3 linked regions of the Caldimonas thermodepolymerans genome follow. The protein of the gene in region 1 interacts with the protein of each later gene in a pairwise test. Links are inferred from orthologs where the notes say so. Each region holds a gene or a part of one and is shown in the gene's direction. Other genes may lie near its edges.

Region 1 (9,503 bases):
CAGCAGCTGGTGCCCGCGCTCGACACCGGCGAGCAGGTGCTGATCCAGTCGCCGGCCATCATCGAGTGGCTGGAGGAGAAGTACCCGACGCCCGCGCTGCTGCCGGCCGACGCCGACGGCCGCGCCAAGGTGCGTGCGCTGGCGGCCATCGTCGGCTGCGACGTGCACCCGATCAACAACCGTCGCATCCTCGAGTACCTGCGCAAGCAGTTCGGGGCCGACGACGCGGCGATCAATGCCTGGGCCGGCAACTGGATCTCGGCGGGCTTCGATGCCTACGAGGCGTTCCTGGCCGCCGACACCAGGCGCGGCCGCTTCAGCTACGGCGACAGCCCGACGCTGGCCGACGTCTACCTGATTCCGCAGATCGAGAGCGCGCGTCGCTTCAAGGTGGACCTGTCACGCTGGCCGCTGATCGCCCAGGTCGAGGCGGCCTGCATGGAGCTCGAGGCGTTCCGCCGCGCGGCTCCGTCCGCCCAGCCCGACGCCGCGGCGTAAGCGCCGGGCGTCCCGCACGCGCGCGGCGGTCGCCGCCGCGCGCGTGCGAACGTGCTAACATGCGCCACGGCTGCCGGGCGGCATCCCGCGCCTGTCCCAGCCTGCTGAACGTCCTGTGCTGATGAACCGCTTCGTCTCGATTCACGTTGCCCAGTGGTGGCGCTTCCGTTGAGGAAGCGGCACGTCGTTGCGGTTCAGAACCGCGCCTTGCCGCCGTCTCGGTGGGCAAGGTTCAGCAGATAGCTCCCCGGCACGGCGGCTCCAGAACCCAGGAGTGTTGCCGGATGCCCCTCAAGTCCTCCCCAGAATCCCTGCCCGTCGGGCCGCTGCCCGGCCCGGCTCGCTGGCGCCTGCGCGCCGCCGGGACGGCTTGCGGCGCCTGGCGTGCGACGCCCCTGTCCCCCGCTTCCGCGCCGACCGGCGCCGCCGGCCGGCCTGCCGGCGCGCGCCTGCGCGGCCGTCTGCCCGAACAACGACACCTGTGATGCCCGGAGGTCCGATGGCCAAGCTGCTGATGATCGACAACTACGACTCGTTCACCTTCAACCTCGTGCAGTACTTCGCCGAGCTCGGGGCCGAGGTGCTGGTCTACCGCAACGACGAGATCACGCTCGAGGGCATCGCCGAGCTGAGGCCCGACCGCCTGGTGCTGTCGCCCGGGCCCTGCTCGCCCGCCGAGGCCGGCATCTGCGTGAGCGCGGTGCGCCACTTCGCCGGCAGGCTGCCCATCCTGGGCGTGTGCCTGGGCCACCAGAGCATCGGCGCGGCCCTGGGCGCCAACGTGGTGCGTGCGCAGCGCCTGATGCATGGCAAGACCAGCGTCATCACCACCGACCAGCAGGGCGTCTACCGCGGCCTGCCCCGGGAGTTCACCGTGATCCGCTACCACTCGCTGGCGCTGGAGCGCGAGTCGCTGCCCGACTGCCTGGAGGTCACGTCCACCGCCGAGGACGGCGAGATCATGGGCGTGCGCCACAAGGAGCTGCCGATCGAGGGCGTGCAGTTCCACCCCGAATCCATCCTGACCGAGCACGGTCACGCGATGCTGAAGAATTTCCTGACCATCCACTGAGCCGAGGAGGACGACTGGCCATGCCCATCACCAACACCGACGCGCTGGTGCGCGTGATCGAGCACCGCGAGATCTTCCATGACGAGATGCTGGAGCTGATGCGCCGCATCATGAGCGGCGAGATGTCGCCGGTGATGATCGCGGCGCTGGCCATCGGCCTGCGCGTCAAGAAGGAGACCATCGGCGAGATCGCCGCCGCGGCCCAGGTCATGCGCGAGTTCGCGACCCCGGTGCACGTGGCCGACAAGACGCACCTGGTCGACCTGTGCGGCACCGGCGGCGACGCGGCGCACACCTTCAACATCTCGACCGCGGCGATGATCGTCGCCGCCGCGGCCGGCGCGCGCGTGGCCAAGCACGGCGGGCGCAGCGTCTCGTCCAGCTCGGGCAGCGCCGACGTGCTGGAGGCGCTGGGCGTGCACATCAACCTCACGCCCGAGCAGGTCGCGCTGTGCCTGGAGGAAACCGGCATCGGCTTCATGTTCGCGCCCAACCACCACGCCTCGATGAAGCACGCCGCGCCGGTGCGCAAGGAGCTGAGCGTGCGCACCATCTTCAACATCCTGGGCCCGCTGACCAACCCGGCCAGCGCGCCCAACCAGCTGCTGGGCGTGTTCCACCCCGACCTGGTCGGCATCCAGGTGCGCGTGCTGCAGCGCCTGGGCTCCGAGCACGTGATGGTGGTCTACGGCATGAACGGCATGGACGAGATCTCGCTGTCCGGCGAGACCCTGATCGGCGAGCTGAAGAACGGCACGGTGCAGGAGTACGTCGTCCACCCGGCCGACTTCGGCCTGCCGGTCTACGACACTCGCGTGCTGCGCGTGGCCAACAAGGAGGAATCGGTGCAGTGCATCCAGCGCACGCTGGCCAACGAGGACGGCCCGGTGCGCGACATCGTGCTGCTCAACGCGGGCGCGGCGCTGTACTGCGCCAACGTGGCCGATTCCGTGGCCGACGGCGTCAGGATGGCGCGCGAGGCGGTCGCTTCCGGCAAGGCGCTGGCCAAGCTGAGCCAGTTCGTCGCGGTCACGCAGAAGCTGAAGGGCAACGCATGAGCGACATCCTGCAGAAGATCGTCGCGGTCAAGCGCGAGGAGGTCGCTGCCGCCCGCGCGCGCCGCAGCGCCGCCTCGCTGCGCGACGAGGCCGAGGCGCGCCGCGACCTGCGCGACTTCGCCGCCGCCCTGCGGGCCAAGGTCGAGGCCGGCCGCGCCGCGGTGATCGCCGAGGTCAAGAAGGCCAGCCCCAGCAAGGGCGTGCTGCGCGAGCGCTTCGTGCCGGCCGAGATCGCCGACAGCTACGCCCGCCACGGAGCGGCCTGCCTGTCGGTGCTGACCGACCGCCAGTTCTTCCTGGGCGCGCCCGAGTACCTGCGGCAGGCCCGCGAGGCCTGCCCGCTGCCGGTGCTGCGCAAGGACTTCATCGTCGACGAATACCAGGTCCACGAGGCGTGCGCGATGGGGGCGGACTGCATCCTGCTGATCGCCGCCTGCCTGGACGACGCGCAGATGGCCGACCTCGAGGCGGTGGCGCAGGCGCATGGCCTGGCGGTGCTGGTCGAGGTGCACGGCCGCGCCGAGCTGGAACGCGCGCTGCGCCTGAAGACCCCGCTGCTGGGCATCAACAACCGCAACCTGCGCACCTTCGAGGTCTCGCTGGACACCACGCTGGGCATGCTGCCCGAGGTGCCGGCCGACCGGCTGCTGGTCACCGAGTCCGGCATCCTGGGCCCCGGCGACGTGCGCCGCATGCGCGACGCCGGCGTGCACGCCTTCCTGGTCGGCGAGGCCTTCATGCGCGCCGACGATCCCGGGGTGGCGTTGGCGGCCCTGTTCGGCACATGAGCACCCAGGCGGGGCTGTTTGCGGCCGAGGCCGACAACCGGCTGCGCGAGCCGCTGGCGGCCTGCTTCGACCGCGTCGGCGGCCGCTGGCGCGACACCACCGAGGCGTTCCGTGCCTCGCCGGTCGGCCAGGCGCTGATCGACTTCGTCGACGCCCGCGTCGCGGCCGGCGCCGTGGTCTACCCGGCCCAGGTGTTCCGCGCCCTGGAGCTGACCCCGCTGGAGTCGGTCAAGGTCGTGATCCTGGGCCAGGACCCGTACCACGGCCCGGGGCAGGCCCAGGGGCTCGCGTTTTCCGTGCCTGCCGGGGTGAGGCTGCCGCCCAGCCTGCGCAACATCTACAAGGAGGTCGCCGCCGACACCGGCGCGGCCGTCCCGAAGGACGGCGACCTGACCCGCTGGGCGCGCCAGGGCGTGCTGCTGCTCAACACCGCCCTGACGGTGGAGGACGGCCAGCCCCAAAGCCACGCGCAGCGCGGCTGGGAGGCGCTGACCGACGCACTGATCCGGCAGGTCTCGCGCGAGGCCGGCCCCTGCGTGTTCCTGCTGTGGGGTGCGCCCGCGCAGCGCAAGCGGCCGCTGGTCGACACCACCCGCCATGCGGTGTTCACCGCCAACCACCCGTCGCCGCTGGCCGCGACGCGCCCGCCCCAGCCCTTCATCGGCTGCCGGCATTTCTCGGCCGTGAACGCCTGGCTGGCGGCGCACCGTCCGGATGTCGCGCCGATCGCATGGTGATGCGTGGCCCTGTGCCGCGCAGGGATTGCACAACGCAGAAATACACTGCTAGAATCTGTGGTTCGCCGCGGAGGGGTGCCCGAGTGGCTAAAGGGGGCAGACTGTAAATCTGTTGGCTTACGCCTACGTTGGTTCGAATCCAACCCCCTCCACCAAGGCGAAACAATTTGTTCGGCTTGGCTTGCGGTGAAGCGATACCTCACTGGACGGCCTTCGGGTCCGAAGGTGCTCCCGGGCGGGAGTAGTTCAATGGTAGAACCTTAGCCTTCCAAGCTAATGACGCGGGTTCGATTCCCGTCTCCCGCTCCAGCTGGCGGGCCGGTTGGCCTGGGTGCTGGTCCGGTGACGGAAGTGGGGTTCGCGACAGGCCTCGGGCGGTGCTGCGGTGGTGCAGGTCCCGGGGCGGCGCCGGTGCCCGGTTGTCGGGTGCGGGTGCGGGGGCAGGCCGGTCCTGCCCGGAATTCGGGGGGGCGTCCGCACCGCGGCGGCGCCTTCGGGTGTGTGGGGCGTTCAGTCGCCAGCGGTTTGCCGCCAGCCGGACGGCTCAGCAAACCAGTGTCGACTGCCCATGTGGCTCAGTGGTAGAGCACTCCCTTGGTAAGGGAGAGGTCACGCGTTCGATCCGCGTCATGGGCACCACCACCTCTGCAAACCGTCAACACCGGCATTCCACCGTCAGGAGATCGGAAAAATGGCAAAAGGCAAGTTTGAGCGGACCAAGCCGCACGTGAACGTGGGCACGATTGGTCACGTGGACCATGGCAAGACGACGCTGACGGCGGCGATCACGACGGTGCTGTCGACGAAGTTCGGCGGCGAGGCCAAGGGTTACGACCAGATTGACGCGGCGCCGGAGGAGAAGGCGCGCGGCATCACGATCAACACGGCGCACGTGGAGTACGAGACGGCGAGCCGCCACTATGCCCACGTGGACTGCCCGGGGCACGCCGACTACGTGAAGAACATGATCACGGGTGCGGCGCAGATGGACGGTGCGATCCTGGTGGTGTCGGCGGCCGACGGCCCGATGCCGCAAACGCGTGAGCACATCCTGCTGGCGCGTCAGGTCGGTGTGCCGTACATCATCGTGTTCCTGAACAAGTGCGACATGGTGGACGACGCCGAGCTGCTCGAGCTGGTGGAAATGGAAGTGCGCGAGCTGCTGAGCAAGTACGACTTCCCGGGCGACGACACGCCGATCATCAAGGGTTCGGCGAAGCTGGCGCTGGAAGGCGACAAGGGCGAGCTGGGCGAGCAGGCCATCATGAAGCTGGCCGAGGCGCTGGACACGTACATCCCGACGCCCGAGCGCGCGGTGGACGGCACGTTCCTGATGCCGGTGGAAGACGTGTTCTCGATCTCGGGTCGCGGCACGGTGGTGACCGGGCGCGTGGAGCGCGGCGTGATCAAGGTGGGCGACGAAATCGAGATCGTGGGCCTGCGTGCCACGCAGAAGACCACCTGCACGGGCGTGGAGATGTTCCGCAAGCTGCTGGACCAGGGCCAGGCGGGCGACAACGTGGGTATCCTGCTGCGTGGTACCAAGCGCGAGGAAGTCGAGCGCGGCCAGGTGCTGGCCAAGCCGGGCACGATCACGCCGCACACGCACTTCACGGCCGAGGTGTACGTGCTGAGCAAGGAAGAAGGCGGCCGTCACACGCCGTTCTTCAACAACTACCGTCCGCAGTTCTACTTCCGCACGACGGACGTGACCGGCGCGGTGGAGCTGCCCAAGGACAAGGAGATGGTGATGCCGGGCGACAACGTGACCATCACGGTCAAGCTGATCGCGCCGATCGCCATGGAAGAAGGCCTGCGCTTTGCCATCCGTGAAGGCGGCCGCACCGTCGGCGCCGGCGTCGTGGCCAAGATCATCGAGTAATCGAGGCGATCGATAGGGGTATAGCTCAATTGGCAGAGCGTCGGTCTCCAAAACCGAAGGTTGGGGGTTCGATTCCCTCTGCCCCTGCCAGATCCCGGACGTCGGGGTGATTTCCAAGGCAACCTGACCTGGATCGGCGAGTTCAGCAGCCCGCAGGCGGGGCCCGGAAGGGCCCGACAAGCCCGGCGGGCTTTGCTGCTGATGGTGGCGGCTCCGGCGGCCACGTTCGAAGTGATGCACATGACCCAACCTCAAGTCGAAACCGTCACCTCCGGCGCGGACAAGGCCAAGCTGGCCCTGGCCGGCGTGCTGGTGGTCGGCGCCGTGGCGGCCTTCTACCTGCTGAACCAGCAGGACCTGTGGGTCCGCGTGGCCGCGCTGATCGTGGCGCTGATCGCGGCGGTTGCCGTCTTCTTCACCTCCGAGCCGGGCAAGCAGCTGGTCGCCTTCGGCCGCGAATCGGTCCGCGAGGTCAAGAAGGTCGTCTGGCCGACCCGCAAGGAAGCCATTCAGATGACGGGGTACGTGTTTGCCTTCGTCGTCGTCATGGCCCTGTTCCTGTGGCTGACCGACAAGACGCTGGAGTGGGTGCTGTACGACCTGATCCTGGGCTGGCGCTGAAGACGAGGCACGAACGATGAGCAGCGAAATCGAGAACCAGGCCGCCGCGGGTCCAGTCAAGCGCTGGTACGTGGTCCACGCCTATTCGGGCATGGAAAAGGCCGTCGAGCGCAACCTGCGCGAGCGCATCGAGCGCGCCGGCATGCAGCACAAGTTCGGCCGCATCCTGGTGCCGACCGAGGAAGTGATCGAGGTCAAGAACGGCAAGAAGGCCGTGACCGAGCGCCGCTTCTTCCCCGGCTACGTGCTGGTCGAGATGGTGATGGACGACGACACCTGGCACCTGGTCAAGCACACCTCCAAGGTGACGGGGTTCGTCGGCGGCGCGAAGAACCGCCCGGTGCCCATCTCGGAAGACGAGGTCATGAAGATCGTCAACCAGATGCAGGAAGGCACCGAGAAGCCGCGGCCCAAGGTGGAGTGGGAAGTCGGCGAGGTGGTGCGCGTCAAGGAAGGCCCCTTCACCGACTTCAACGGCGCGATCGAAGAGGTCAACTACGACAAGTCCAAGCTGCGCGTGTCGGTCACCATCTTCGGCCGTGCCACGCCGGTGGAGCTGGACTTCCACCAGGTCGAAAAGATCTGACGTCCTGAAGTTTCAAGGCCCCGGCTGGGGCCGGTCCGCGACGGCGAGCCGAACCAGCCCGTGACGGCCGGCGACGAGATGCCGGCGTGAGGAGCCAGCGGCCCCGGGGCCATCCCGATGTCGCCGGCGTTTGTACTCGGCAGGTATCCCGCGTGGCCGCGGGGCCTGCACCAGGAGAAATCATGGCCAAGAAGATTGTCGGCTTCATCAAGCTGCAAATTCCGGCGGGCAAGGCGAACCCCTCGCCCCCGGTGGGTCCGGCGCTGGGTCAGCGCGGCCTGAACATCATGGAGTTCTGCAAGGCGTTCAACGCCCAGACCCAGGGCATGGAGCCCGGTCTGATGCTGCCGGTGGTGATCACCGCCTATGCGGACAAGTCGTTCAGCTTCGTCATCAAGACGCCGCCGGCGACCGTGCTGATCAAGAAGGCGCTCAAGCTCGAGAAGGGCTCCAGCCGCGCCCACCTCGACAAGGTCGGAAAGATCACCCGCGCCCAGCTCGAGGAAATCGCCAAGACCAAGATGAAGGACCTGACGGCCGCCGACCTGGACGCCGCCGTCAAGACGATTGCCGGTTCTGCCCGCTCGATGGGCGTGATCGTGGAGGGTGTCTGACATGGCCAAACTGACCAAGCGCCAGAAGGCTTTTGCCGGCAAGGTCGACAGCACCAAGCTGTACCCGATCGACGAAGCCCTCGCCATCGTCAAGGAATGCGCCACCGCCAAGTTCGATGAATCCATCGACGTGGCCGTGCAGCTGGGCATCGACGCCCGCAAGTCGGACCAGGTCGTCCGCGGCGCCGTCGTGATGCCCAACGGCACCGGCAAGACCAAGCGCGTGGCCGTGTTCGCCCAGGGCGCCAAGGCCGAGGAAGCCAAGGCCGCCGGCGCGGACATCGTCGGCATGGAAGACCTGGCCGAGCAGATCAAGGCCGGCAACATCAACTTCGACGTGGTGATCGCCTCGCCGGACACGATGCGCATCGTCGGTACCCTGGGCCAGATCCTGGGTCCGCGCGGCCTGATGCCGAACCCGAAGGTCGGCACCGTGACGCCCGACGTGGCCACCGCGGTGAAGAACGCCAAGGCCGGCCAGGTGCAGTTCCGCGTCGACAAGGCCGGTATCGTGCACGCGACGATCGGCCGCCGCTCGTTCGAGGCGGACAAGCTCAAGGGCAACCTGAGCGCGCTGCTGGAGGCCCTGAACAAGGCCAAGCCGGCCTCGAGCAAGGGCGTGTACCTGCGCAAGGTGGCCGTGTCGTCGACCATGGGGGTCGGCGTGCGCGTCGATGCGGCGTCGATCAACGTCGCGTCGGCTGCCTGAAACTGAAGTTCGCGCCGCGGCAAGCCGCGGCGCACCGAATTGGTGGGCCGGGGCCCTGCAAGGGGTTCCGGGCTATCAAAGACCGTTGGTGCAGGCCCGGGGAGTCCGCTTCCCGGACGGCTTAATGGAGGCACGGGCCGCGAGGCCCGGACGCCGAAGCCAACGCAGATGGCGCACCCGCTGGAATGGATTCGAGGTCGTTCGCAAGAAGGGCCGGATTTCCTGAACAGAAGGTCGCTGTAACTGGTGCACCGCGGGCGACCGCGGTGTGTATGTGAGGAGTGGACCTTGAGTCTGAATCGCAACGAGAAACAAGCCGTTGTGGCGGAAGTGGCGGCCCAGGCGGCCAAGTCGCAGACGCTCGCACTGGCGGAGTATCGTGGCCTCACCGTCGCTCAAATGGACCAGCTGCGCCGGCAGGCGCGTGAGAAGGGCGTGTACCTGCACGTCCTGAAGAACACGCTCGCCCGTCGCGCCGTCGCTGGCACCCCGTTTGAAGTGGCGGCCGAGTCCATGGTCGGCCCGCTGATCTACGGCTTTTCGGAAGACGCCGTTGCCGCCGCGAAAGTCATCGCCGACTTCGCCAAGGGCAACGACAAGCTGGTCGTCAAGGCCGGCGCCTACAACGGCAAGGTGCTGGACGCCGAAGGCGTGAAGGCCCTGGCCGCGATCCCGAGCAAGGAAGTGCTGCTGTCCCAGCTGCTGGGTCTCATGCAGTCGCCGGTGTCTCGCCTGGCTCGCGTGCTGGCTGCCCTGTCCGAAAAGCGTGGCGAAGCCGCCCCCGCTGCTTGATCCGTATTCCCCGTATTTTTCTGTTTAGGAATCCAAAATGGCATTCGATAAAGACGCTTTCCTGACCGCCCTGGACAGCATGTCCGTGATGGAGCTCAACGAGCTGGTCAAGGCCATCGAAGAGAAGTTCGGCGTGTCCGCCGCTG
Region 2 (9,395 bases), 1.3 Mb from region 1 along the record:
CGAGGGCCTGCCGATCGAGGTGCTGGTGCAGGGCGCGGCACCCAAGCGCCAGCTGATGCAGCGCTTCCTCGAGCGGCACGGCGCGGCGGTGTCGCTGGCCACCTCGGGATGGCCGGGGCCCGCGTCGCTGCCGGCGGCGGGGCAGGGCGCGGTGCTGGTCGGCTCGCAGACCTTCTGGGAAGGCATCGACGTGCCCGGCGAGGCCTTGCAGTGCGTCGTGATCGACAAGCTGCCGTTCCCGCCGCCCAACGACCCGCTGGTGGAGGCGCGCGTCAGGCGGCTCGAGAGCGAGGGCCGCAATGCGTTCAACGAGTATTTCGTCGCCGAGGCCGCGGTGGCGCTGAAGCAGGGCGCCGGGCGGCTGATCCGCACCGAGAGCGACCGCGGCCTGCTGGTGGTGTGCGACCCGCGCATGGCCGTCATGGGCTATGGCCGGCGGCTGCTCGCGGCGCTGCCGCCGATGCGGCGGGTCGCGACGGAAGAGGAGGCGCTGTCGTGGTTGCGCCAGCTGCGCGAGGAGGGCGCCGGCACCTGAGCGCCGGCGTTCAGGACCTCACCAGAGCTGCCACCAGGGCTTGTCCTGTTCCCGGGCCTGCAGGCCCTGCGTGAGGTAGGGGCTGTCCGGGAAGCTGGTCTTGAGCACGCGCTCCGCGTCGTCGCGCAGCTGCTCGAGGCCCAGCCGGTCGTAGCTGCGCGCGAGGATGTACAGCGCTTCCTCGATCGCCGGCGACTCCTGGTAGCCCTGGATCGCGGCCTGCGCGCGGTTCGCGGCGGCGAGGTAGGCGCCACGCCGGAAGTAGTAGCGTGCCACATGCACCTCGTAGGCCGCCAGCGAATTGACGATGTAGTTCATCCGCAGCTTCGCGTCGGGCGCATAGGTCGACGACGGGAACTGCTCGACCAGCTGCTTGAACGACTGGAATGCTTCCTTGGCCGCCTGCTGGTCGCGCTCGGACAGGTCCTGGCGCGACAGGCTGCCGAACAGGCCGAGGTTGTCGTTGAAGTTCACCAGCCCGCGCAGGTACAGCGCATAGTCCAGCGCCGGGCTGCTCGGGTGCAGCTTGATGAAGCGGTCGAGCGTGGCCAGCGCCTGCGCGCGTTCGCCGGTGCGGTAGTAGGCGTAGGCCAGCTCCAGCTGCGCCTGCTGCGACAGCAGGGTGCCGGCCGCGCGCCCTTCGAGGCGTTCGTAGAACTTGATGGCACGCTCGTAGTTGCCGGCCGCGGCCTCGTCCCGGGCCTCTGAATACAATTTCTCGTTCGACATGCCGGCGGTCTCGTCCTTCGGCGTCGACGAACAACCCGCCAGCATGGCCAGCGCGATCGCAGCGCCCCACGCGGACACCGACAAGCGGGACATACGCTTCACCTCACCCGGCACAGCAACCATAAGACACGCATGGGCGGCACCAGCGGCCGCCGTCAAAGAAGGATCGGGAATTCTATATGCTTCCCCCACGACGCCCCGGTGCGCCGCAGGGCCTTGAAACCGAGGCGGACGACGAACCCCAGGAGGTGGAGCGGCGCGCGGCCCAGGTCGGCATCGCCCAGCATGGCCTGCGCCTGGACAAGCTGCTGGTGGACATCGCCGGCGAGTTCTCGCGCAGTCACCTGCAGCGCCTGATCGACGACGGCTGCGTGCAGGTCGACGGGCGCGTCGTGACGGTGGCCAGCCGCAAGGTGCAGGCCGGCCAGCAGGTGGTCGTGGAGCTGCGCCCCACCGCCGAGAGCCAGGCCTTCCGCCCCGAACCGGTCCCGCTGGACATCCGCCACGAGGACGAGCACCTCATCGTGCTGCACAAGCCGGCGGGGCTGGTCGTGCACCCGGCCGCGGGCAACTGGTCCGGCACGCTGCTCAACGGGCTGCTGGCCCACCATCCCGGCGCGGCCGCACTGCCGCGTGCCGGCATCGTGCACCGGCTCGACAAGGACACCAGCGGGCTGATGGTGGTCGGCAAGACGCTCGAGGCGGTGACGGCCCTGGTGCGCGCGATCGCGGCGCGCGAGGTGCGACGCGAGTACCTTGCGCTGGTGCACGGCGAGATCCGTGATCCGGCAGCGCTGGCGAGCATCGACGCGCCGATCGGCCGCGACCCGCAGTCGCGCGTGCGCATGGCGGTGGTCGCCGGCGGCAAGCCGGCCCGCACCGACGTGACGGTGCAGGCCGTGCGGGACGGCGTCACGGCCGTCGCATGCCGGCTGCACACCGGGCGCACGCACCAGATCCGCGTGCACCTGGCGCACCGCGGCCATCCGCTGGTGGGCGACGCGCTGTACGGCGGCAGGCCCCTGCTCGGGCTGACGCGGCAGGCCCTGCATGCCTGGCGACTGGGGCTGGCCCACCCCGTGGGTGGCGCAGCGCTGTCGTTCGAGGCGGCGCCGCCGGACGATTTCGCGCGCGCCTGGGATGCCGTCGCCGGAGCACGGGTGTGACGCAGGAGACACAGATCGCAGGAAGTTTCGGGCCTGTCAGCCGGCTTGGATACAATGCGGGCGAGGTATTCATTCACCGCCAGCCCGCAGGCACCCGGATTCCAGACCCGGCAGACCTTGCAAGGCCAGGGCAGCCGCCAGGGCACTTGGCGCGCTGCGGCGGACCCCAGGCACGCATCGCAGACCCTGCTTGACCAGCGTCCGGCACGTTGGCCGCCCGCTGCAACCTTCTGCGCAAGGCGCGCCGGCCGCCCCACCCGGTTGAGGACGACAAACGACGATCCATGAACACGCAGGATGCCAAGCGCGTCCTTGAGACCGCGCTGATCTGTGCACACCAGCCCCTGCCGCTGCGTGACATGCGGACCCTGTTCAACGACGAACTGGGCGCCGACACGATCCGCATGCTGCTCGACGAACTGGCGCGCGACTGGGAGGGCCGCGGTGTCGAGCTGGTGGCGGTGGCCAGCGGCTGGCGGTTCCAGAGCCGGCCCGAGATGCGCGAATACCTCGACCGCCTGAACCCGGAGAAGCCGCCCAAGTACTCGCGCGCGACGATGGAGACGCTGGCCATCATCGCCTACCGCCAGCCGGTCACGCGCGGCGACATCGAGGACATCCGGGGCGTGACGGTCAGCAGCCAGATCATCAAGCAGCTCGAGGAGCGAGGCTGGATCGACGTGATCGGCTACCGCGAGGCACCCGGCCGGCCGGCCCTCTATGCGACGACCAAGCAGTTCCTGGACGACCTGGGGCTGGCATCGCTGGACCAGCTGCCCGCGCTCGAAGGCATGGCCCACGCCGCCGAGGCGCTGGCCCGGCAGGGCGAGCCCGAGCAGCCCTCGCTGCTGGACGGCGAGGAGCCGCAGGCCGCGGGCGAGGAGGGGGCCGCGCCTGCCGAGGCGCAGGCGGCCCACCCGCATGCCACCGTGGCGCCGCAGGCAAACGAGGCTTCCACCGGCGCGGACGAAGGCGCCGGCGAGCCGCCTGCGGGCACGCCGGATGCCACGGCTGATGCCGAACCCCCATCCGCGGCGCAGGCGGCACCGGCCGAAGCCGCCGCTGCGCCCGAGCCCGACACCGAAGCGCCCGCCCAGGCCGCGGCGGATGCCGGGTCCGCAACCGCCGAGACCGCCGTCGCGTTCCCGCCGGCCGAGGCCGCGCCGCAGCCGCCAGCCGAGGCCGCGGACGCGTCGGGCACGGCCGACGATGACCGTGCCGCGCCCGAGGCCCGGAACGAGGCCCCCGGCTTCGATGCCGAACCGACCGAACCCGCTGCCGCCGAACCGGGCAGCGTAGACAACGACACCGATTCCAGCGCTCCCGAAGCGACTCGCCATGAACTCTGATTCGCAAGAACTGCCTCCGATGCCCGCACCGGACAGCGCCGCCGACGCCGCCGAGAGCGTCGCCGAGGCCAAGCCCAAGCGCCGCAGCAGCCCGCGCAAGCCCAAGGCCGAGCCGGTGACGGACGCCGCGCCGGGCGGCGACGAGGCCCCGTCCACGGAAACGCCGCCTGCTGCCAAGAAGACCACGCGCCGCCGCAAGGCGGCTGCCGCGGCGCAGGAGGCGGACGCGGCGCCGGCCGCGGCGTCGGCCGGGGCCGCGCAGGACGCCGTGCCGGCTGCAGAGGCGACGACTGCTGCGGCGCAAGCGGCTGCGCCTGCCGGCGAGGCCGGTTCCGACGAAGCGGCCTCCGCCGTGCAGGCATCGCCCGAAGGCGAAGCGGCTGCACCGCGCGAAGGCGGCTCGCGCCGCCGGCGCGACCGCCGCGGCCGTCGCGGCGGCGAGCGTGCGCAGGCTCAGGCCCAGGGTGAGGCTGCTGCCGGGGGCGAGGACACCGCGCGCGGCCATGGCAACGCGCCGCAGCCGTCCCGCCACAAGGGGGGCAAGGGCGGTGCGGCGCAGCTGGCGCAGGAGCGCTTTGCCGACGTGCTGGCCGGTCACTTCGATGTCGAGGACGAGGCTGACGTGGCCGAGGCCCCGCCGCCCAAGCGGGTGCTGCAGCCCGAGCCGGATGCGCCCAAGCTGCACAAGGTGCTGGCGCAGGCCGGCATCGGCTCGCGCCGCGACATGGAGCAGCTGATCCTCGAGGGCCGCATTTCGGTCAACGGCGAGCCGGCCCACATCGGGCAGCGCATCTCCTACGGCGACCAGGTGCGCGTCAACGGCAAGCCGATCAAGGTGCGCATCGCGCCGCCGCCGCCGCGCGTGCTGGCCTACCACAAGCCCGCGGGCGAGGTCGTCACGCACGACGACCCGCAGAACCGGCCGACGGTGTTCCGCCGCCTGCCCAAGCTGTCGCAGGGCAAGTGGCAGTCGGTCGGGCGCCTGGACCTCAACACCGAGGGCCTGCTGCTGTTCACCAACTCGGGCGAGCTGGCCAACCAGCTGATGCACCCGCGGTTCGGCGTCGAGCGCGAGTACGCGGTGCGCGTGCTGGGGGTGCTCGACGACGAATCGCGCGCCCGGCTGCTCGAAGGCGTGAAGATCGACGGCCAGCCGGCCGCCTTCAAGTCCATCGAGGACGGTGGCGGCGAGGGCGCGAACCGCTGGTACCGGGTGGTCATCACCGAGGGCCGCAACCGCGAGGTGCGCCGCATGTTCGAGGCGGTCGGGCTGACGGTCAGCCGCCTGATCCGCATCCGCTACGGCACGGTGGTGCTGCCGCGCGGGCTCAAGCGCGGCGTGTGGGTCGAGCTGGACAAGGACGACGTGCAGGCGATCCGTCGCCTGGCCGGCGGCACGCAGGCCGGGCCCGGCGCCGAAGGCGGCAAGGCGGCCAAGGGCGAGAAGCGCCAGGGCGGCAAGGGCCGCGGCAAGGGGCGCGGCAACGCGCGCGCCGCGGCGGGGCCCGATCCGCTGCAACAGACCTTCGACAAGCGGTTCCGCTCGGGGGGCGGCAACGGCGGCGGCAGCACGCGCATTCCCGATCCGCTGGAGCAGACCTACGACAAGCGCTTCGTCCAGGCTGCCCGCAAGGGGGGCGCGCCGCGCCAGCCCGACCCGATGCAGACCAGTGTCGGCTACATCGGCGGCGATGCGTTCTACCGCAAGACGCAGGGTGGCAAGGGCGGTGGCCGCGGCAAGGGCGGCAAGCGTGGCGGAAGGGGCCGTTGACGGTCACCCCACCCGCCGGATGCCCTTGACCCGCGCTGGAAATAGCGGCGCCTGCCTGGGGAAAACCCCCGTGCGGGCGTTACAATGAAAAGCTTTGCCAAGTACTTGATTTCAGGAGAACTTTCATGGCGGTCGAACGCACTCTGTCGATCATCAAACCCGATGCCGTGGCCAAGAACGTGATCGGCCAGATCTACTCTCGTTTCGAAGGCGCGGGTCTGAAGATCGTGGCGGCCAAGATGGTGCATCTGTCGCGCGGCGAGGCCGAGCAGTTCTACGCCGTGCACAAGGAGCGTCCCTTCTTCAAGGACCTGGTCGAGTTCATGATCTCCGGCCCGGTGATGGTGCAGGTGCTCGAAGGCGAGAACGCCATCGCCAAGAACCGCGAACTGATGGGCGCCACCGATCCGAAGAAGGCCGAGAAGGGCACCATCCGTGCCGACTTCGCGGAGAGCATCGACGCCAACGCCGTGCACGGCTCCGACGGTCCCGAAACCGCGGCTGCCGAAGTGGCGTTCTTCTTCCCCGGCATGAACATCTACAGCCGCTGAGCGCGGTTGTAGCCACTGCATCCTCGAACGAGGAAGGCACATGACCGTCAACCTACTGGATTTCGATCTCGACAGGCTGGCGGTCTACTGCGAGCAGCTGGGCGAGAAGCGCTTCCGCGCGACCCAGCTGTTCCGCTGGATCCACCAGAAGGGCGCGTCGGACTTCGAGCAGATGTCCGACCTCGCCAAGTCCCTGCGCCAGAAGCTGGCCGGCGTGGCCGAAGTGCGTGCGCTGCCGGTGCTGGCCGAGCAGGCGTCCGCCGACGGCACCATCAAGTGGCTGTTCGACGTGGGCAACGGCAATGCCGTCGAGTCCGTCTTCATTCCCGAGGACGACCGCGGCACGCTGTGCGTGTCCTCGCAGGCCGGCTGTGCGGTCGGCTGCCGTTTCTGCTCCACGGGGCACCAGGGGTTCAGCCGCAACCTGACCACCGGCGAGATCCTCGCCCAGCTCTGGTACGCCGAGCACCACCTGCGCCAGCGCCTGAACCTGGCCCCGGGCGAGCGCGCCATCACGAACGTCGTGATGATGGGCATGGGCGAGCCGCTGCAGAACTACTCGGCGCTGGTGCCGGCCCTGCGGGTGATGCTCGACGACCACGGCTACGGGCTGTCGCGCCGGCGCGTGACGGTGTCCACCTCCGGCGTGGTGCCGATGATCGACCGGCTGCGCCAGGACTGCCCGGTGGCGCTGGCCGTGTCGCTGCATGCGCCCAACGACACGCTGCGCGACGAGCTGGTGCCGCTGAACCGCAAGTACCCGATCGCCGAGCTGCTCGACGCCTGCAACCGCTACCTCGAGACCGCGCCGCGCGACTTCATCACCTTCGAGTACTGCATGCTCGACGGCGTGAACGACACCGAGGCGCATGCGCGCGAGCTGCTGGCGCTGCTCAAGGGGCGGGTGGCCTGCAAGCTGAACCTGATTCCCTTCAATCCCTTCCCCTCCTCGGGCCTGAAACGGTCTGCGCGTCCCCAGGTGCAGGCCTTCGCGAAGGTGCTGATGGATGCTGGTATCGTCACGACCGTTCGCAAGACGCGAGGAGACGACATTGACGCGGCTTGCGGTCAGCTGGCCGGCGAGGTCCAGGACCGTACCAACGTGCAGCAGCGCCTGACCCGCCAGCCGATACGCATCCATGCAACGACCGGCTCGAGCCGGCAGGAGAAGAGACGATGACGTTGGGTCGGCACGCATCCCGCAGGGTGTGGCATCTGATGGCAGTGCTCGCGGCCAGCGCCTGGCTGGCCGGTTGTGCGACGGCACCGTCGGGCGGATCGGGGGAGATCCGCACGGCTTCCGACCAGACCGAGGCCCAGCGGCGGGCCCAGATCCGCCTGGAACTGGCCACCGCCTACTTCACGCAGGGGCAGGTGACGACCGCGCTGGACGAGGTCAAGCTGGCGCTGCAGGCCGATCCCTCCATGCCCCAGGCCTACAACCTGCGCGGGTTGATCTACGCCAGCATGAATGAAGACCAGCTGGCCGAGGACAGCTTCCGCCGCGCGCTGCAGCTCAACGCGCGCGATGCGGACGTGATGCACAACTATGGCTGGTTCCTCTGCCAGCGCCGGCGCTACGCCGAAGCCCATGCCCAGTTCGATGCGGCGATCGGGATCCCGCAGTACCGGGATGCGCCGCGCACCCTGCTGGCCAAGGGGGTCTGCCAGGTGCGCGGCGGCGACCTGGCCGAGGCCGAGAAGACGCTGATGCGCGCCTACGAGCTGGACCCGTCCAGCCCCGCGATCGCGGTGAACCTGGCCCACGTGCTGTATCGCCGCGGCGAGCTGGAGCGTGCACGCTTCTACGTGCGCCGTGTCAACAACGTGCCCGAGTACGTGAACGCGGAAACGCTGTGGCTGGCCGCGCGCATCGAGCACAAGATGGGCAACACCGGCGGCGCGCTGGATTTCGGCAACCAGCTGCGCCAGCGCTTCCCGAACTCCCGCGAAGCGGCCGCTTTCGAGCGGAGGAACTTCAATGACTGAGGCGGACCGCAGCACGGCGGCACCCGGCGCGCCGGCACAGTCGGCCGGCGAGATGCTCAAGGCGGCGCGCCTGGCGCAGGGGGTGCACATCGCCGCGCTGGCCGCCTCGATCAAGGTCAGCGTCAAGAAGCTCGAGGCGCTCGAGGCCGACCAGTTCGACCAGCTGCCCGATCCCACGTTCGCGCGGGCGCTGGCGCAGACCGTCTGCCGTTTCCTCAAGGTCGATCCTGCGCCCATCCTGGCGCGGCTGCCCGAACCCGGCACGCCGTCGCGGCTGGAGCACGTCGCGCGCGGGCTCAACCAGCCGTTCCGCGATGGCTCGTCGCACGCCGGCGACGGCGTGGTCCTGTCGGCGCTGTCGCGCCCGGCGGTGTGGGTGCCGCTGCTGCTGATCGTCGCCGCCGTCGTGCTGTGGCTGCTGCCGCCCGGGATGCTGACGCTGCCGGGCAACTGGTCGCGCGACGACGTCGCCGCACCTGCCGCGGGGAACGGCACGGTCACCAGCACCGTGCCGGTGATGCCGCCGACCGACGCGCCCGCGTCCGAGACCGTGCATTCCGCACCGCTGGTCGTCGACCCGCCACCGCAGCCGTCGCCAGGTGCGGCCCCGGCCGCGCCGTCGGCGCCTGCTGCCCAGCCGGTGCCGGCCGCTCCCCCGGCGGCCGCGCCGCAGGCGGCCGAGGCGCCGGTGGTGGTGCGCACCACGGCCGAGAGCTGGATGGAGGTGCGCGATGCCAACGGCCGCGTGCTGCTGTCGCGCTTGGTGGCGCCCGGCGAGACGCTCACCTTCGGTGGCAGCTTTCCGCTGCGCATGCGGGTCGGCAATGCGGGCGCGACCGAGGTCGTCGTGCGGGGCCAGCCGTTCGACATGACCCCGTTCGTGCGCGACAACGTGGCCCGTTTCGAGGTCAAGTAACCGCGGCGCGAGCGTCCGCGGCCTTCCGTCATGCAGCAGTTCTCCTCCGATTCCGACTCCTTCACCCCGGCCGCGCGGCCCGCGCCGCGGCGCTCGCGCCAGGCCAGCGTGCGCTGGGGCAGCCGCGTCGTGACCGTCGGCGGGGACGCGCCGGTGCGGGTGCAGTCGATGACCAACACCGACACGGCCGACGTCATCGAGACCGCGGTGCAGGTCAAGGAACTGGCGCGCGCCGGCTCGGAGATGGTGCGCATCACGGTCAACACGCCCGAGGCGGCGCAGGCGGTGCCCGCGATCCGCGAGCAGCTCGACCGCATGGGCGTGGACGTGCCGCTGATCGGCGACTTCCACTACAACGGCCACCTGCTGCTGACGCAGTACCCGGCCTG
Region 3 (9,399 bases), 1.6 Mb from region 1 along the record:
ACCTGTCCCAGCTGCGGTCGATCTCCGACGGCATCACCACGCAGGAGGAAACCTGGATCGGCCAGATGCCTGCCTTCGACATCGTCCCCAGCCCCGTTCGCGGCATCGATGCCCACACGTTGCGCCGCGTCATCGAAGCGATTCGTACCAGGCAAGCGCTTGAAGTCGAGTACCGGTCCCTTTCCAACCCCGCCCCACGCTGGCGCTGGATCGCACCGCACGCCATCGCCTTCGACGGCTTCCGCTGGCATGCCCGGGCATACTGCTTCACCGACGGCTGCTTCAAGGACTTCCTGTTGGCGCGCATCCTCGGCACCCGGGACAGCCGCCCCAGCGATATCGACGACAGCCAGGATGCCGACTGGCACACGCACATCACGCTGGATATCGGCCCGCACCCAGGTTTGTCCGACACGCAGAAGAAGATCATCGCCCTCGACTACGGACTGCGCAACGGCAAGGCCAGGGTCACCGTCCGCAAGGCGCTGCTCTACTACACGCTCAAGCGTCTCGGGCTCGACATTGACCCGTCCACCCGGAACCCGGCGGATCAGCAGATCGCACTTCTGAACCGGGAGGTGGTGGGGGCAGGCGTCGCAGGCATGCCCCGTGAGTAGGGCCGACCTCGTAGATCGCATGGTGGCACTGCATGGTCAGCCCTTCAACCTCCTCACAATAGAGATCTTTGCCGCATGAACAAGAAAGCTCTCTCGGAAACCGACATCCGTTCCAAGTTCATTACTCCGGCGCTCTGTGGACCTGGAGGAGCTGGCTGGGACTTGATGACTCAAGTCCGGGAGGAAGTCTACTTCACGAAAGGTCGCGTCATTGTGCGCGGCAAGACCGTTCGACGCGGTGAGGCCAAGAAGGCTGACTACATCCTTTACTACAAACCCAACCTTCCCATCGCCGTCATCGAGGCCAAGGACAACAACCACGCCGTTGGCGACGGCATGCAACAGGCACTTGAGTATGCAGAGATTCTCGATGTGCCTTTCGCCTACAGCAGCAACGGCGATGCCTTTCTCGAACACGATCGGACCGCTACCACGGGTACAGTAACTCGGGAGATTCCGCTTGATCAGTTTCCATCTCCCGAGGAACTCTGGTCCCGGTACTGCACTGCCAAGAACCTTACGCCGCAGCAAATCGCCGTCACCACACAGGACTACTACGACGACGGTTCGAAGAAGAGCCCGCGTTATTACCAGCTCATCGCAATCAATCGCACTGTCGAGGCCATAGCCCGAGGCGAAAACCGCATTCTGCTCGTGATGGCCACCGGCACGGGAAAAACCTACACCGCCTTTCAGATCATCTGGCGCTTGTGGAAGTCCGGCCTCAAGAAGCGCATCCTTTTTCTCGTCGACCGAAACATTCTCGCCGATCAGACGAAAACAAACGACTTCAAGCCGTTCGGCAACGCGATGACCAAGATCACGAATCGAACGGTCGACAAGTCTTACGAAATCTACTTGAGCCTCTATCAGGCGGTCACCGGATTCGAAGAGGAAAAGAACATCTACAAGCAGTTCTCGCCCGACTTCTTCGACCTCGTCATCGTGGACGAGTGTCATCGAGGAAGCGCTGACGAAGATGCGGCGTGGCGACAGGTGCTCGAATACTTCTCTTCCGCGACCCAGATCGGCCTCACTGCCACGCCGAAAGAAACGAAAACCGTCTCCAACATCGAATACTTTGGCGAACCGATCTACACCTACTCGTTGCGCCAAGGCATTAGCGATGGCTTCCTGGCTCCCTACAAGGTCATTCGCATCGGACTCGACAAAGACATTCTCGGCTGGCGCCCGTCACTCGGCCAGGTGGACAAATACGGTCAGCTCATCGAGGATCGCGAATACAACCTCAGCGATTACGACAGGAACCTCATCCTCGAAAAGCGCACCGAACTGGTCGCCGCCAAGGTCACCGAGTACCTGCGCGCCACCAACCGCTTCGCCAAGACCATCATCTTTTGCGAACGAACAGACCACGCCGAGCGCATGCGGCAGGCAATGGTCAACGCGAATCCAGATCTTGCTGCCGCCAACAGCAAATACGTCATGCGCATCACCGGTGATGACGACGAGGGAAAGGCCCAGCTCGACAACTTCATCGATCCGGAATCGACCTATCCCGTCATTGCCTGCACGTCTCGGCTCATGAGCACCGGAGTGGATGCCCAAACCTGCCAGCTCATCGTGCTCGACAAGCGTATTGGCTCCATGACCGAGTTCAAGCAGATCATCGGCCGAGGCACGCGCATCAACGAAGACTACGGCAAGTTCTTCTTCACCATCATGGATTTTCGTGGGGCTACCGCCCTGTTTTCCGATCCCGCTTTCGATGGGGATCCCGTGCAGGTCTACGAACCCGGTCCGGATGATCCTCCGCTCCCTCCTGACGATCCGTCTCCCTTTTCTCCTGGAGAGGACTCGCCCGACGCCGGGTTCCTGCCGCCCGATCCCGGACCGGGGCTTGGAGGCAGCGAACCTACGCCGCCTCCGACACGCTACTTCGTGGACGATGTCGAGGTCAGTGTCTCTGTGGAGCGAGTCCAGTACCTGGATGAAAACGGCAAGCTTATCACCGAATCGCTTACCGACTACACGAGGAAGACCGTCCTGAAGCACTACGCTTCGCTCGACGCGTTCCTGACCAAGTGGACCAGCGCCGAGCGCAAACGGCCAATTATGGAGGAACTGGCCAAGCAGGGCGTCTTCCTCGACGAACTCGCCGAACAGGTCGGCAAGGATCTCGATCCCTTTGACCTCATTTGCCACATCGCCTTTGATCGCCCGCCGCTCACCCGAAAGGAACGCGCCGCGCGGGTGAAGAAGCGCGACATCTTCGGCAAGTACGAGGCGAAGGCCCGCGCGGTCCTTGAGGCGCTCCTCGAGAAATATGCCGATGCCGGCATTGCGAGCGTCGAATCGCTGGAGATCCTCAAGCTGGATCCGTTCCGTTCCCTCGGCACCCCCGTTGAAATTATCAATCTGTTCGGTGGAAAAGCCGCCTACCTCAAGGCTGTCAACGAACTCGAAACCGCTCTGTACCAGGAAGCTGCCTGACCCATGCCCAACGTCTCCAATCTCGTCAAATCTATCCAGGACATCATGCGCAAGGACGCCGGCACCTACGGCGACGCCCAGCGGCTCGAGCAAATGGCATGGATGTTCTTCCTCAAGATCTTCGACGACCGCGAGACCCAGCTCGAACTTCTCCAGGACGACTACAAATCGCCCCTCCCCGAGAAGTTCCGCTGGCGCAACTGGGCGGCTGACGAGGAAGGTATCACCGGAGATGCGCTTCTGAATTTTGTCGATGATGAGCTGCTTCCGGCGCTGGAATCGCTCCCCGGTTCGGACCCGATGTCAGCACTCATCCGCTCGACCTTCGCCGACGCCAACAACTACATGAAGAACGGCACATTGATGCGGCAGGTGATCAACAAGATCAACGGCATCGACTTCAATGCCTCCGATGACCGCCACATGTTCGGCGACATCTACGAGAAGCTGCTCAAGGATCTCCAGTCCGCGGGCAATGCCGGCGAGTTCTACACGCCGCGCGCCGTCACCCAGTTTATCGTCGAGCAGGTCAATCCCCGCCTCGGAGAGACCATCCTCGACCCCGCCTGTGGCACCGGCGGCTTCCTGGTGTGCGCCATCGAACACCTGCGCAAGCAGGCAAGAACTGAAGCCGACGAGCGCACCATTCAGGAGTGCTTCTCCGGCATCGAGAAAAAGCACCTGCCGCACGTGCTGTGCATGACCAACCTTCTCCTGCACGGCATCGACGTTCCCTCCAATGTCCGCCACGACAACACCCTGGCCCGTCCGCTGCGCGACTGGGGGCCGAAGGATCGCGTGGACGTGATCGTGACAAACCCTCCCTTCGGGGGCATGGAGGAAGACGGCATCGAAGCCAATTTCCCCGCCGAGTTCCGCACGCGCGAGACCGCCGACCTCTTCCTCGTGCTCATCATGAAGCTGCTCAAGACCGGCGGCCGCGCCGGCATCGTCCTACCCGATGGCACCCTCTTCGGCGAGGGCGTGAAGACGCGCATCAAGGAAGCACTCCTCGCCGAGTGCAACCTGCACACCATCGTCCGCCTGCCCAATGGCGTCTTCAACCCCTATACCGGCATCCGGACCAACCTTCTCTTCTTCACGAAAGGCACGCCGACGAAGGAGATCTGGTATTACGAGCACCCCTATCCGCCGGGCGTGAAGAGCTACAACAAGAGCAAGCCCATCCGCATCGAGGAATTTGCGCCCGAGAAAGCCTGGTGGGGCGATGAGGCCGACGGCTTCAAGGCCCGCGTTGAAAACGAATACGCCTGGCGCGTATCCATCGACCAGATCAAGGCCGGCAACTACAGCCTCGATCTGAAGAACCCACACCGCACCGACGAGGGTCCCGGCGACGTCGAGCACCTCCTGCCGGAATACGAAAAGCTCCTCGCGCAGATCGCCGAAACGCGTGCAAAGCTGAAACAGGAACTGCACGCTGCCCTCACCGCCAGCGCCGGGAGTGTCGAATGAAGCTGGAAACGTTCTTCGAGAAGTTCGAGCTGTTCGCCGACGCGCCAGGCGCGGTGGCGAAGATGCGCGCGCTCGTGCTGGAACTCGCTGTGCGCGGGCAACTCAGCGAACGCAATCCCGAGGACCAAAACGACCCCGCTTGGCAGGTCTTTCTGGAGAAGTTCGACAATCGAATCCACGGCACTGACCCCGGACCGCCCTTCGATATCCCAAACGAGTGGCGCTGGGTATGTGTTGATGACGTTGCAGATGCATGTGGACAAAAGAGGCCCGACGAACCGTTTACCTACATCGACGTTGCCTCCATTGATAACCAGTGCGGCATCATCAAGTCTGATCTCGAAGTTCTGACACCGGAAAACGCGCCGTCGCGAGCGCGGAAACTGGTGCGACTTGGCACGGTTATCTACGCGACGGTTAGGCCATACCTGAAAAACATTGCGATTATTGACCGTGAGTTCTCGCCACCGGCAATCGTTAGCACGGCATTCGCCGTTCTACATCCGAGACCATTTGTGGACTCTCGTTTCCTTTTTTTCTGGCTCCGTTCCAAACCATTCGAGGTGGAGGTAGCTGAGCGCATGAAGGGTGTGGCTTACCCCGCAATTAACGACGGTGAATTTCGCAGCTGTCCCGTTCCTCTCCCTCCGCTCGCCGAGCAAAAGCGGATCGTGGCGAAGGTGGATGAGTTGATGGCCTTGTGTGACCGCCTGGAAGCGCAGCAACAGGAACGGGACACGCGGCACGCCGCGCTCGTTCGCGCGTCGCTCGCCCGCTTCACCGAGGCGCCCACTCCCACAAATCTCCAATTCCTTTTCCACCCGTCTTACGAGGTCTCGCCCGCCGACCTCCGCAAAACCATCCTTACCCTCGCCGTTCAGGGCAAACTCGTCCCTCAAGATCCCAATGACGAACCGGTGGAGGTAGCGGCAATATCGCGCGCCACGAAGGCGAAAGACGAACAAGAACACCCATTCAGTTTACCTCCAAGCTGGCGATGGGTGCATCTCGAACAGATCAGCCAACTGATCAATGGTGATCGAAGCAAAAACTACCCGAACAAGGCAGAGTATGTTCAAGAAGGTGTAGCGTGGATTAACGCCGGACACATCAAGCCAGATGGGACGCTTTCCCTTGAGTCGATGCAATACATCACACGGAAGAAGTTCGATTCACTTCGCAGCGGAAAGATTCGTCCCGGGGACTTGGTCTATTGCCTACGTGGGACGCTTGGAAAGACAGCGATCATTTCCCAACTTGAAGAAGGAGCGGTGGCATCTTCACTCGTGATCATACGGCTCTCCCCGATAATCACACCCGCTTTCGCTTATCGATTTCTGACCAGTCCGCTAGGCCGAGAGCAAATCTATAGATTCGATAATGGCTCGGCGCAGCCAAACCTCTCAGCAAGCAACGTCAAAAAGTATTGGGTCCCCCTCCCACCCCTCGCCGAGCAGCGCCGGATCGTGGCGAAAGTGGAGCAACTGATGGCCCTGGTGGACGAGTTGGAGCAACAGCTCGCCGCCTCCCGCGCGACCGCCGAAAAGCTCCTGACCGCCCTCGTCGCCAAACTCACTTCTCGCAAAGGAGTCAGCGGTGAAACTTAGACGATTGCGAATCGAGGGTTACAAGAACCTCAGGTCCTGCGACATCGAGTTCAGCCAATCACCGCTGATCAACGCCGTCATCGGCAGCAACGGCAGCGGAAAGTCGAACTTAATTGAAGCGATCATCCAAATTTTGGTCGGCTGCTATTTCAAAAAGGTGCCACCCTTTGATTTCAGGTTCGAATTTGAAGCACAGAACAGGGTAATCGTCCTGCATGGCGAAGGGCGCCGAACCTCAGTCACGGTGGACGGCTACCGGATGCCAATGGATCACTTCGCGAGACGGCTTAGAGATGGCCCGGCTCAGGTATTCTACCCCGAGCTGACCTTGGTCTATTACTCCGGAGAGTGTCGTCGCGTGCAGCAACTCGTTGCCCGCTATCGCCGACATTTCCAGAAGCTAACCCAACAGCCGGAGACCGATCGCTTTCGTCCGCTCTTCGTGCAATCCAGTAACGAGCAGTCGCACTTAATTCTTCTGGCTCTCTTTGCCCACGGTCACAAATGCCTGCTGGATCATCTGAAGCTGGAAGAGGTCGTAGATGTGACGATCGTCCTGCGCTCGCCTTATGGATTCGACCCTACACTGCATGAACCAAAGCTTTGGAACACTGCAGGTGCAATTCGCCGAATCGTGGCGGCGCTGGATGCAGCCTCCACGACTCAAGATGCTTCCGGCATTTTTGATATTCCACCCGAAAGCGCAATGGAAGGCGGGCTTCTGCGCCGCCACCCTAGCAAACCAATAATTCGTAGCTACCGGCTTACGGAAAAAGGGCTCTACGCGTTTGCGCGACGATTAGAACTGGCTGGCGAGAATGTTTATCTGGCATTGGAGACCCTCCGCGCGAGGGGAATGTTGAAGTCGGTGTCCTTTCTCCTAAGAGGAAGAAGTGCAGAGGAGCCATTCCCATTTGATCAGCTCAGTGAGGGGGAGAAGCAACTCGTGGCTGTCATTGGCGCGCTTACCCTCACCAATCAGAAAGACAATCTGGTGTTGCTCGATGAGCCAGACACTCACCTCAACCCACAGTGGTCTTGGGATTATCCCAGCATGTTGACGGAGGCTTTCGCTGCAGAACAGTTACCTGGCTCCACGGTCCTTATGACGACCCACAACCCCGTGACGATTTCGGGTATGACTCGGGAGCAAGTCTTATTGGCGCACACGCAAAACGCAGAGGGGTCTCTCTTTTCCCGCCCGCACCGCAATCCCAGAGGACAGGGCGTTGCGAATCTTCTCTGCAGCAGTGAGTTCTTCGGGCTCCCCTCAAGTCTCGATAAGGAGACCCAGAAACTGCTCGATGAGCGACTCGCGATCAGCATCAAGCCGGAACTCACCCCCGAGGACAAGGTACGACTCAAGACACTTAACGAACAGTTGGAAATTCTGCCGGGTGTGAGTGAGCGCGACCCAGAATACGTAGCGTTCTTGAGGCAGCGACACGCGACGAATCAGCTCTGACCATGAGGCACATCGATCTCAACATCCTGCTCACCAGCGATGACGGCAAGGAAGTGAATAAGCGGCTACGAGAGGCGCACAAAAAGTCCGCCAAGATGGAGCCGGAAACTAGAAAAGCGCACATCAAAAGAAACGGATCCCGTAACTGGAGGGGGTTTAAGGATCTCGCCGTATCGATAGTCGGTAGGAAATGCTGGTATACAGAAGTCGAACTGTTTGGCGCACCGTTGGCGGTCGATCACTATCGCCCGGTTTGTGATTACTGGTGGCTGGCTTATGACGCCGAGAACTACCGAATCGCGTGTCCTTGGGCGAACAGTCCTGAACATAACCCGCTTCATGGCTGCGCAGGGGGCAAAGGGGATAGATTTCCTCTTCTCCCTCCCGGACTTCGCGCCAAGGGAAAAAACAAACTGCGCATCGAAAGGCCGGTAATTCTCGACCCATGCAATGCCGCAGATTGTGAGTTGTTGGCTTTCCAAGCCGACGGGCGCCCGGTTTTGAACCCGGCTTTTGAACGGGACACTGTTGCCCGACAACGAGTCGAACAGAGCAAAATCCTTCTGAACCTCGACCACCCGGAGTTGAATTCAAAGCGTGAGCAATTGCGCATCGCGACGGAAGACGACGTAAGAGCCCACGAAGCTTTGCCCGCGGGAGCCCCGGAAAGAACTATCATTCGGAATCGTATTGCCGCGCGACTCGCGCCGACAGCTCCCTTCAGCACAGCGGCACGATTCTACCTTAAACTTCACCGCCATCTGGACTGGGTTGAAGCCATTCTCACAGGGACATGATTTCATTCTTGGAGAAAGCCAAATACGCCAATACCTATGGCGACGACGGCAAGATTACTACGATCGTCCCATTCCGAAACTTTTGAACGCCTCTACACCAGCTTCAGCTTTCTCTTTCTCGGTTGCAGCCTGGACTACCGTAAGCTTCCCCGATCCGCAGACACCCCATAAGTAGAACTTTCTGGCATGTTTTCCCCAGCCAGGAGGTTCCATGAAGATGAATCGCCCCGGCTTCTGTAGACACCCCGAAGCCTCAAATTGATTGCCGCTTTTCGAACTCTACCGGAGGCAGGCCATCGTTGTGTCCGTGCTGCCTGCGGGTGTTGTAGAACATCTCGATGTAGTTGAAGACGTCGGCCTTGGCCTCGTCCCGGGTGGCGTAGATCCGGCGCCTGATGCGCTCGCGCTTGAGGAGCTGGAAGAAGCTTTCGGCGACCGCGTTGTCATGGCAGTTGCCGCGGCGGCTCATGCTGCTGACCAGGCCGTGGGCTGTCAGGAAATCCTGCCAATCGTGGCCGGTGTATTGCGTTCCCTGATCGGAGTGAATGAGCAGTCCGGCGGGCGGCTTGCGGCGCCACACCGCCATCATCAACGCCTGCAGCACCAGGTCGGTGTGCAGGGTCGATCCCATCGCCCAGCCGACGATCTTCCGGGAGAACAGGTCCATGACCGCCGCCAGGTACAGCCAGCCTTCGTGGGTGCGGATGTAGGTGATGTCGGTGACCCAGGCACGATTGGCGGCTACGGGGTCGAACTGCCGTGCCAGATGGTTGTCTGCGACCACGGCCGGCTTGCCTCCGCGCATGCCGGGTCGGCGGCGATAACCAACTTGCGCCCGCAAGCCTTCGCCACGCATCAGCCGGGCCACCCGGTGCTTGCCGCAGCGTTCGCCCAGATCACGCAAGTCGCGGGCAACCTTGCGGTAGCCGTACACGCTCCCGCTCTCCAGCCAGGACTGCTTGATCAGGCCCAGTACGCGCCGA

The links.
Region 2: the proteins of IS481_RS16005 (region 1) and ndk interact in binary tests that used the Escherichia coli proteins (3 or more experiments, as listed by UniProt). The link is inferred for Caldimonas thermodepolymerans from one-to-one orthologs.
Region 3: the proteins of IS481_RS16005 (region 1) and IS481_RS08580 interact in binary tests that used the Escherichia coli proteins (3 or more experiments, as listed by UniProt). The link is inferred for Caldimonas thermodepolymerans from one-to-one orthologs.

What each region holds. Positions count from the first base shown.
Region 1 is NZ_CP064338.1:3,375,089-3,384,591, reverse strand. The notes cover bases 2,284-5,282. They hold IS481_RS16005 (uracil-DNA glycosylase), read left to right. Parts: upstream 2,284-3,412; coding sequence 3,413-4,153; downstream 4,154-5,282. Other genes in these bases: tuf (elongation factor Tu), read left to right, coding at 4,845-5,282; trpC (indole-3-glycerol phosphate synthase TrpC), read left to right, coding at 2,625-3,416; trpD (anthranilate phosphoribosyltransferase), read left to right, coding at 2,284-2,628. Also shown: maiA (maleylacetoacetate isomerase), read left to right, coding at 1-498; IS481_RS16020 (anthranilate synthase component II), read left to right, coding at 998-1,570; more of trpD, read left to right, coding at 1,591-2,283; more of tuf, read left to right, coding at 5,283-6,035; preprotein translocase subunit SecE, read left to right, coding at 6,276-6,656; transcription termination/antitermination protein NusG, read left to right, coding at 6,673-7,242; rplK (50S ribosomal protein L11), read left to right, coding at 7,425-7,856; rplA (50S ribosomal protein L1), read left to right, coding at 7,858-8,565; rplJ (50S ribosomal protein L10), read left to right, coding at 8,854-9,357; rplL (50S ribosomal protein L7/L12), read left to right, coding at 9,395-9,503. UniProt on the Escherichia coli protein: Excises uracil residues from the DNA which can arise as a result of misincorporation of dUMP residues by DNA polymerase or due to deamination of cytosine.
Region 2 is NZ_CP064338.1:2,125,608-2,135,002, reverse strand. The notes cover bases 4,498-7,388. They hold ndk (nucleoside-diphosphate kinase), read left to right. Parts: upstream 4,498-5,675; coding sequence 5,676-6,101; downstream 6,102-7,388. Other genes in these bases: pilW (type IV pilus biogenesis/stability protein PilW), read left to right, coding at 7,320-7,388; rlmN (dual-specificity RNA methyltransferase RlmN), read left to right, coding at 6,142-7,281; rluB (23S rRNA pseudouridine(2605) synthase RluB), read left to right, coding at 4,498-5,550. In the rest of the region: IS481_RS09985 (DNA repair helicase YoaA), read left to right, coding at 1-535; IS481_RS09980 (outer membrane protein assembly factor BamD), read right to left, coding at 554-1,357; IS481_RS09975 (RluA family pseudouridine synthase), read left to right, coding at 1,444-2,430; SMC-Scp complex subunit ScpB, read left to right, coding at 2,715-3,779; more of rluB, read left to right, coding at 3,769-4,497; more of pilW, read left to right, coding at 7,389-8,090; IS481_RS18525 (helix-turn-helix domain-containing protein), read left to right, coding at 8,083-9,006; ispG (flavodoxin-dependent (E)-4-hydroxy-3-methylbut-2-enyl-diphosphate synthase), read left to right, coding at 9,037-9,395. UniProt on the Escherichia coli protein: Major role in the synthesis of nucleoside triphosphates other than ATP. The ATP gamma phosphate is transferred to the NDP beta phosphate via a ping-pong mechanism, using a phosphorylated active-site intermediate.
Region 3 is NZ_CP064338.1:1,812,756-1,822,154, reverse strand. The notes cover bases 2,416-5,310. They hold IS481_RS08580 (type I restriction-modification system subunit M), read left to right. Parts: upstream 2,416-3,074; coding sequence 3,075-4,547; downstream 4,548-5,310. Other genes in these bases: IS481_RS08575 (restriction endonuclease subunit S), read left to right, coding at 4,544-5,310; hsdR (EcoAI/FtnUII family type I restriction enzme subunit R), read left to right, coding at 2,416-3,071. In the rest of the region: IS481_RS08590 (BrxR family helix-turn-helix transcriptional regulator), read left to right, coding at 1-617; more of hsdR, read left to right, coding at 693-2,415; more of IS481_RS08575, read left to right, coding at 5,311-6,154; IS481_RS08570 (AAA family ATPase), read left to right, coding at 6,144-7,619; IS481_RS08565 (HNH endonuclease family protein), read left to right, coding at 7,622-8,416. UniProt on the Escherichia coli protein: The subtype gamma methyltransferase (M) subunit of a type I restriction enzyme. The M and S subunits together form a methyltransferase (MTase) that methylates A-2 on the top and A-3 on the bottom strand of the sequence 5'-AACN(6)GTGC-3'.